2 regions of the Streptomyces finlayi genome follow, and region 2 is predicted to be linked to the other one. Evidence: riboswitches for the same ligand, from Rfam matches in the RefSeq annotation. Region 2 holds a riboswitch; the other holds the start of a gene.
The links. A riboswitch is a leader RNA that binds a small molecule or an ion and turns the genes downstream of it on or off. The one in region 2 is predicted to bind S-adenosylmethionine.
Positions count from the first base shown of each region.

Region 1 (4,205 bases), 2.7 Mb from region 2:
CCGTTCTCCCCCTGTGCGTCATGCTCTGCGCATGACCGATTGGCGGGAAGTCGACTGGCGGAACAGGGCCAGGAGGATTCGCGAGGCGGCCGCGGCGGACGGAGCGCCCGTCACCTACGGGCTCATCGCGCTGTGCTGCGCCGTCTTCCTGATCAGCCCGCTCTCCGGGTTCAACCTCTCCTACGGCACGGCCGACCGGCTGCTCGCCGCACAGGCCGCGTACTTCGAACGGTGGGGCGTGATCCCCAGCGAACTGTGGGGCGGCTCGGCGCACGCGATTCTCACCCCGCTCACCGCGCTGTTCGTGCACGGCAGCTGGCTGCACCTGCTCGGCAACATGCTGTTCCTGTACGTGTTCGGCGCGATGGCCGAGGAACGCATGGGCCACCTCGGGTTCGCCGTCTTCTACCTCTGCTGCGGGTATCTGGCCCTGCTCGTCTTCGCGGCGGCCCACGCCGAATCCGACCAGACCCTGGTCGGCGCGTCCGGGGCGATCTCCGCGGTACTCGGCGCGTTCCTCTGCCTCTTCCCCAAGGTGCGGGTCACGAGCATCTTCCCGTTCCTCTTCTTCCTGCCGCTGCGCTTCCCCGCCTGGATCGTGCTGATCTTCTGGTTCACCCTTCAGTGGCTGGCGGCGCAGAGCGTGGGAAACAGCCCGGGCGTGGCGTATCTCGCCCATGTCGCGGGCTTCGCCGCCGGGTTCCTCTGCGCCTGGGTGTGCTGTCGCCGTGGGGCTAGAGTGAAGTCTCCAGCCACGGCCACCGAGGGAGAAAGCCAGCCGTGATCACCGCGATCGTGCTCATCAGAACCAGCGTGGACCGGATTCCGGAGATCGCCGAGGCCATCGCCGCGCTGGACAGTGTCAGCGAGGTCTACTCGGTCACCGGTACGTACGACCTGATCGCCATGGTCCGCGTGTCCAAGCACGACGATCTCGCCGATGTCATCCCCGGCCGGATCAGCAAGATCCCGGGCGTCGAGGGAACCGACACGCATGTCGCGTTCCGTACGTACTCGCAGCACGACCTCGAAGCGGCCTTCGCGATCGGCCTGGACGCCTAGGACCTCACGCGGCACGCGGGCCGGGCACGGGTATCGGTTCCGTGCCCGGGCGGTGTGCCGCGGCTGTCAGACCTGGGCCGTCCCGCGGTCCGGGACGCAGCGGCCGCCCTCCGTGCGGTAGCTCCACCGGGCGCCATCGCGCACGAGCTCCTTGACCGCCCGTACGAAACGTTCGACGTGCTCGTCCGGCGTACCGGCCCCGAAGCTGACCCGGATCGCGTTCAGGGACTTCTCGCCCGGCTCGGACTCCGGCGCACCGCACTCGCCCGGGTCCCGCGCCTCGCCGCCCAGCAGCGTCCGCACCAGCGGGTGGGCGCAGAAGAGTCCGTCCCGGACGCCGATCCCGTACTCCGCCGAGAGCGCGGCGGCGAAGTGCGAGCTGTTCCAGCCCTCGACGACGAACGAGATGACGCCGACCCGCGGGGCGTCATCGCCGAACAGGGAGAGCACCCGCACCTCCGGGACCTCGGCGAGTCCGGCACGGACCACCGAGACGAGGTGCTGCTCACGGGCGACGAGGGTGCCGAAGCCCGCCTCGGTGAGCGCCTTGCAGGCGGAAGCGATCGAGTAGACACCGATGACATTGGGCGAACCGGCCTCATGGCGGGCCGCGGTGGTGTGCCACTCCACGTCCACGCCGCCGTCGGTGCGCCGGGCGACCTTGCGGGAGGCGCCGCCGCCCGCGAGGTACGGCTCCGCGTCCTGGAGCCAGTCGGCGCGGCCCGCGAGGACTCCCGAGCCGAACGGCGCGTACAGCTTGTGTCCGGAGAAGGCGGCCCAGTCGACGTCCAGCTCCGTGATGTCCACCGGGTGGTGGGGGGCGAGCTGCGCGGCGTCGAGCACGATCCGGGCACCGTGGGCGTGGGCGGCGGCGGCCAGCTCCCTGACCGGCCACAGCTCACCGGTGACGTTCGAGGCACCCGTGACGCAGACCAGCGCCGGGCCGTTGGGGCGGCGCCCGACGAGCGCCCGCTCCAGGGACTCGACGGCCTGCCCGGGCGTGCGCGGGGCGTCGAGGCAGGTCACGCGGGCGTCGCGCCAGGGCAGCAGCGAGGCGTGGTGCTCGGTCTCGAAGACGAACACCTCGCAGTCCGCGGGGAGCGCGGCGGCGAGCAGGTTGAGGGAGTCGGTCGTCGAACGGGTGAAGACCACCTGGTCGTCGGCCCGGCAGCCGAGGAACTCCGCGACGGTCCTGCGGCTGCTCTCGAAGAGATCCGTGGAGAGCTGCGAGAGGTAGCCGGCGCCCCGGTGGACGCTGCCGTAGTACGGGGCGTACGCGGCGACGTCGTCCCACACCCGCTGGAGTGCCGGGGCGCTGGCCGCGTAGTCGAGGGCGGCATACGCCACTTCGCCCCCCGTAACGAGTGGAACGGTGACGTCCTTGCCCAGAACCGGCAGCGATGCACAAATGGGCCGGTCGAGGGCAGCGGCGGAGACAGACATGGCGAACTCCCGTAACAGGCAGGCGAATTCCGCGCGCCGAGGCGTACGCCGGCAGCGCAGGAGAAGAAGGAGGTGCGCGGAGGAGGGCCAGGGGTCTTCAAGACCCTTCTGGAGCCCTAACGCATTCGCTTGCTCACAAGGGGCTCCCTAGGGACCAGGACCCCGGGGGTTGGCATGCACAGATGCCGAGGGGCCCGCGCTTGCCGCAGACCTCGCTGCCTGCGGCCTGGTCTTCACCCGGGGCACCCCGCCACGGACGGAGGGTTGCCGGACAGCGAGCCGGGGCCTATTCGCTGTCACTCATGACCTGCGCAGCATCTTGCCACACGTACGCACAGACGCAAGGCGCGGTCCGGCATCCGGACCGCGCCTTGCGTCTGCCGCCCTGGTCAGGCGTTGCTGGCCGCCACCCAGCGCTCCAGTACGCGCTTGGCCGCACCGGAGTCGATGGACTCATTGGCCCGTACGATCCCGGCGGCGATCTGCTCGTTCAGCGTGCCCGGCCCCGCGTCCAGGGCGACCAGCGCCGCGGCGGTGTTGAGCAGGACCGCGTCGCGCACCGGACCGGTCTCGCCGTCCAGCAGCCGGCGGGCGACATCCGCGTTGTACGAGGCGTCGGCGCCGCGCAGCGCCTCCACGGGCACCAGCCGCAGGCCGACGTCACGCGGATCGAACGCCTCCTCGCGCACCGCACCGTCCCGTACCACCCAGACCCGTGACGTCGCCGTGGTGGTCAGCTCGTCGAGGCCGTCGTCGCCGCGGAAGACCAGCGAGGAGTTGCCGCGGTCGGCCAGCACACCCGCCACGATGGGCGCCATCCGGAGGTCGGCGACGCCGACCGCCTGGGCGCGGACCTGGGCCGGGTTGGTGAGCGGGCCCAGGATGTTGAACGTGGTCTGCGCGCCGAGTTCCCTGCGGGCCTTGGCCGCGTACCGCAGAGCGGGGTGGAACTTCACGGCGAAGCAGAAGGTGATGCCCGCTTCCTCCGCGACCTGCACGACCCGCTGCGGCGTCAGTTCGAGGTTGACGCCCAGCTTCTCCAGGACGTCGGACGCCCCGCTCGCCGAGGAGGCGGCGCGGTTGCCGTGCTTGACGACCTTCGCGCCGGCTCCCGCGATGACGATCGCCGACATGGTGGAGATGTTGACCGTCTTGGCCAGGTCGCCGCCGGTGCCCACGATGTCGACCGTACGGCCCGGAACGTGGATGGTGTTGGCGTGCGCGTACATGGTCCGTACGAGCCCGGTGACCTCGTCGACCGTCTCGCCCTTGGCGCGCAGCGCGACGGCGAAACCGGCGATCTGCGCGTCGGTCGCCTCACCGCTCATGATGCGGTCCATGGCCCACGCGGTGTCGTCCGATGTGAGGTTCTCGCCGCGCAGCAGCGGGTTCAGCACGCCCGGCCAGGAACGAGCCGCCACGCTGTCGCCGCCGTCCGGGGTCACAACGTTCATGGTCCGCTCCTGGGGTCCACAGCCGATAAGGGATCGGCTCCACCTTATCCAGCCCGGGAGGCGGCAAAGAGCCCCGTCCACTCGATGGACGGGGCTCTCGCTGTGGCGATCGGTTCAGGTGATCAGTGGTGGCCGTGGCCGCTGGTGATCTCCTTGTACTCCTCGGCGGTGGGCTTGGCGATCTGGTTGTCCTCGCCGTAGTAGCCCTTGCTGAGCTTGATACGCAGCTTCTCCACCGGAGAGACC
Region 1 is NZ_CP045702.1:6,023,910-6,028,114, reverse strand. It holds gene F0344_RS27565 (rhomboid family intramembrane serine protease) at 32-784, shown strand; gene F0344_RS27560 (Lrp/AsnC family transcriptional regulator) at 781-1,062, shown strand; gene F0344_RS27555 (aminotransferase class V-fold PLP-dependent enzyme) at 1,129-2,505, opposite strand; SAM riboswitch class IV at 2,697-2,813, opposite strand; gene trpD (anthranilate phosphoribosyltransferase) at 2,895-3,959, opposite strand; gene qcrB (cytochrome bc1 complex cytochrome b subunit) at 4,082-4,205, opposite strand, start outside.
Region 1: linked by a shared signal. The riboswitch ahead of F0344_RS27555 (aminotransferase class V-fold PLP-dependent enzyme) and the one ahead of thrC (threonine synthase) in region 2 are both predicted to bind S-adenosylmethionine.

Region 2 (4,205 bases):
GACCAGTCCGCCTCCGCCCCGTTTCGATGTGAGTGAGCCGTCCTCGCCCTGTGTGTACGACACGGGGCCGCGGTTGGACGCGACGAGAACCTGGGCAGCGTGCTCGGAGACCATGTACCGGAACCTAGCCCGTTCCGGAAGCCCCCAAACGTGAGTACGGCCTCCGGCCGGACGGGCCCGTGCTCCGGGCCCTCAGCCGTGGTCGCGTCCACGCCCCCGCCCGCGCGTCGCCGCGCGGGCGACCGCCCCGGCCCCGGTCAGGGCGAACCCGAGGCCGCCGAGGAGCCACAGCCGCTCGCTGGTGCCGCCGGTATCGGCGAGGACGGGCAGGACAGCGGCGTACCCGGGCAGCCGGCGCACGGCGACCCTCAGTCGAGGAAAAGCCATAAAAGTGAAATATAGGGGACTTTTATGACTGAACCGATTACGCCGCGCGACGCACCAGGTACTCCTCGACGTCCCGCATCGGAGGCCGCTCCTCCGTATCGACCGCAGAGGTGCACGGCACGAAGCCGTTCTCGCCCCGCTCGAACTGCGTGAGCACCGGCCGCACCAGGTGGCCCCGGGAGAGCCGCAGCTGCGCGGTGCGGTAGATCGTCGCCGCCATCCTGCCCAGCGCCTGACTGTCCTGGTTGCGGTGTTTGCGTATGCCGACGTCGACCTGCGCCAGGGCGTCCAGTCCCACCAGGTGCAGCGAGTCGATGAGCAGGCCCAGCTCCACTCCGTAGCCGACGGGGAAGGGCAGCTGCTCCAGCAGGGAGCGCCGTACGGCGTACTCGCCGCCGAGCGGCTGGACGAAGCCGGCCAGCTGCGGCCAGTGCAGATTGAGCAGGGGCCGTGCGACCAGTTCAGTGACACGACCGCCCTGACCGGCGGTGTTTCCCAGCGGTCGGTCGTACATCGCCTTCACGAACTGGACCGAGGGGTCGGTGAGGAGCGGGCCGACGGTCCCGGAGACGAAGTCCGCCGAGAAGTCCTTCAGGTCGGCGTCGATGAAGCAGACGATCTCGCCGCTCGTGACCAGCAGTGACCGCCACAGGACCTCGCCCTTGCCGGGGAGGGTGGGTATTCGGGGCAGGATCGCGTCCCGGTGGACCACCCGGGCTCCCGCCTCCGTGGCGACCCGCCCGGTCGCGTCCGTCGATCCGGAGTCGATGACGACCAGCTCGTCGATCAGCGGCACGCGCTCCATGAGCTCGCGCCGGATCGTCGTCACGATGGCGCCGACCGTCGCCTCCTCGTTGAGGGCGGGCAGGACGACGCTGATGCTGCCGCGGTGGGGGTCCCGGGACCTGGCGGCCGCGAGGCGATCCAGCGGACGATCGGCGGCCGACCAGGAACGCCTGGTCAGCCAACGCTCCACCTCTTCGATCACGTCGAATCTCCCTGCGTGTGATCCATCTCGCGGTTCGGACGACTGGTTCAACCGTCCGAGGCTTCGGTTACAGTCTTGAACAACGCGGACGACCCTCGCATCTCGGGGTCCGCCCGCGAACAAACGCCTGGATCACTGATCCAGTGCCATAGCGCTCATCCAGAGGGACTGAGGGAACGGCCCGTTGAAGTCCCGGCAACCCCCCCATCGACCGCGAGGTCACGGTGGGGAAGGTGCCAAATCCGTCTTGTGGCGAAATTCGCCATGAGGAAGATGAGGAGAAAGGGCCTCCGCCAGCATGGCTGTGCAGACTGAAACGACGAACACCCCCTCCACTGTGGATCTCGGTCCCGCCGCGGCGCTTTCCTGTCGTGAGTGCGGCGAGCGTTTCGAGCTCGGCCCCCTGTTCGCCTGCGCGTCCTGTTTCGGGCCGCTCGAGGTGGCGTACGACCTGCCGAGCGGCTCTCCCGACGAGCTGAAGAAGCGCATCGAGGCCGGACCCGACAACATCTGGCGCTACGCGCCGCTGCTGCCGGTCCCCGCCGATGTCGCGGACAAGCCCAACCTCAACCCCGGCTTCACCAAGCTGGTCAAGGCCGACAACCTCGCCCGTGAACTGGGCGTCACCGGCGGCCTGTTCGTCAAGGACGACTCCGGGAACCCGACGCACTCCTTCAAGGACCGGGTCGTCGCGATCGCCGTCGAGGCCGCCCGTGCCTTCGGTTTCACCACGCTCTCCTGCTCCTCCACCGGCAACCTCGCCGGCGCCGTGGGTGCCGCCGCCGCCCGTGCCGGTCTCCGCTCGTGCGTGTTCATCCCGCACGACCTGGAGCAGGGCAAGGTCGTCATGGCCGCGGTGTACGGCGGTGACCTGGTCGGCATCGAGGGCAACTACGACGACGTCAACCGCTTCTGCTCCGAGCTCATCGGCGACCCGCTCGGCGAGGGCTGGGGCTTCGTCAACGTCAATCTGCGTCCGTACTACGGCGAGGGCTCCAAGACCCTCGCGTACGAGATCTGCGAGCAGCTCGGCTGGCGGCTGCCCGACCAGCTCGTGATCCCGATCGCCTCGGGCTCGCAGCTCACGAAGATCGACAAGGGGCTCCAGGAGCTCATCAAGCTCGGCCTGGTCGAGGACAGGCCGTACAAGATCTTCGGCGCCCAGGCCGAGGGCTGCTCCCCGGTGTCGGTGGCCTTCAAGGCCGGTCACGACGTCGTGCGCCCCCAGAAGCCGAACACGATCGCCAAGTCCCTCGCCATCGGGAACCCGGCCGACGGCCCGTACGTCCTGGACATCGCCCGCCGTACCGGTGGCGCGGTGGAGGACGTGAACGACGAGCAGATCGTCGAGGCGATCAAGCTGCTCGCGCAGACCGAGGGCATCTTCGCGGAGACCGCGGGCGGCGTGACGGTCGGCGTGACGAAGAAGCTGATCGAGGCGGGTCTGCTCGACCCGGCGCTGACCACGGTCGTCCTGAACACGGGAGACGGTCTCAAGACGCTCGACGCGGTGGCCGCGACCTCGCAGGCGACCGCGACGATCCGGCCGAGCCTGGACGCGTTCCGCGCGGCCGGCCTCGCCACCAGCTGATCACCCGAGACCGAAGGAAGGCACCCACCATGAGCGTCAAGGTCCGCATCCCCACCATCCTCCGCACCTACACGGGCGGCCAGGCCGAGGTTCCGGCCGAGGGGAAGGTCCTCTCCGAGGTGATCGACTCCCTGGAGAAGAACCACCCGGGCATCGCCGCCCGCGTCCTGGACGACCAGGGCAAGCTGCGCCGCTTCGTGAACGTGTACGTCAACGACGACGACGTGCGCTTCGAGGGTGGCCTGGACGCGGCCACCCCGGACGGTGCAGGCGTCTCGATCATCCCGGCCGTCGCCGGAGGCTGACCGCCGGGCCGGCGCCGTACGCCGGCATTCACAGCGTCACCCCCAGTTGCCCCCTCCGTGAGAGAAACGGAGGGGGCAATTCTGGATGGTTAGACGCGGTAGAGTTGGGAAGTCCCCTCCGCTGCCCGTGCCACGCGACATATGAGAATGCGCCTGGTCGCGATAAGAAGCAGCCAAAGTGTGCGACCCCTTTGAGCCATAAGTCACCTTTGTCAGGCCCGACTTGCCCAGGAATCTCATAAGTTCCCCACAAAGGGGCGATCGGTCGCGCCCAGAATTCTCGTCCGACTGACCTGTTGCAGAGGGCAGTTGGGCAGATACATTCGGCCGCGGTCGACGCGTTCCGGCGCACACACCCTCTCCTGTCGGAGGGTGAGTTCTGACCCGGGCCCGCGAAGTGCGGTCCTGTGCAAGGGCCAGAAATAGGGGAGTTGGACATGGCTCAGGGCACCGTCAAGTGGTTCAACGCGGAGAAGGGGTACGGCTTCATCGCGGTCGACGGTGGTGCGGATGTTTTCGTCCACTACAGCGCGATCCAGATGGACGGGTACCGCACCCTCGAAGAGGGTCAGCGAGTTGAATTCGAAATCTCGCAGGGCCAGAAGGGGCCGCAGGCAGACATGGTCAAGCTCGCCGTCGGCTGAGTTCGGCGCAGTCGGCCAACGACACCACTCACGCGCGTAGGGCCCGTACCCCCAGGGGTGCGGGCCCTCCGTGCGTGCCGGGGTGTCTGGCCCCTCGGGGCGTCCGGGGACGCAGGGCGAGCCCCTCCGCGCGCCCCCCTGCGGCCCGTTTGTTTGTCCACATCCCGAGGGGGACGCTTGCACTCGCAGGGGTCGAGTGCTAATCATTGGCGTTAGCACTCTCCAGGTGAGAGTGACAGAAACTTGGACCGGGCCGGTGAGGCTCGGAGGCTGTGCGGGGCAAGGAACCG
Region 2 is NZ_CP045702.1:3,324,862-3,329,066, reverse strand. It holds gene F0344_RS15315 (alpha,alpha-trehalose-phosphate synthase (UDP-forming)) at 1-114, opposite strand, end outside; gene F0344_RS15310 (hypothetical protein) at 193-387, opposite strand; gene F0344_RS15305 (glucosyl-3-phosphoglycerate synthase) at 425-1,375, opposite strand; SAM riboswitch class I at 1,528-1,655, shown strand; gene thrC (threonine synthase) at 1,674-2,966, shown strand; gene F0344_RS15295 (MoaD/ThiS family protein) at 2,996-3,271, shown strand; gene F0344_RS15290 (cold-shock protein) at 3,709-3,915, shown strand.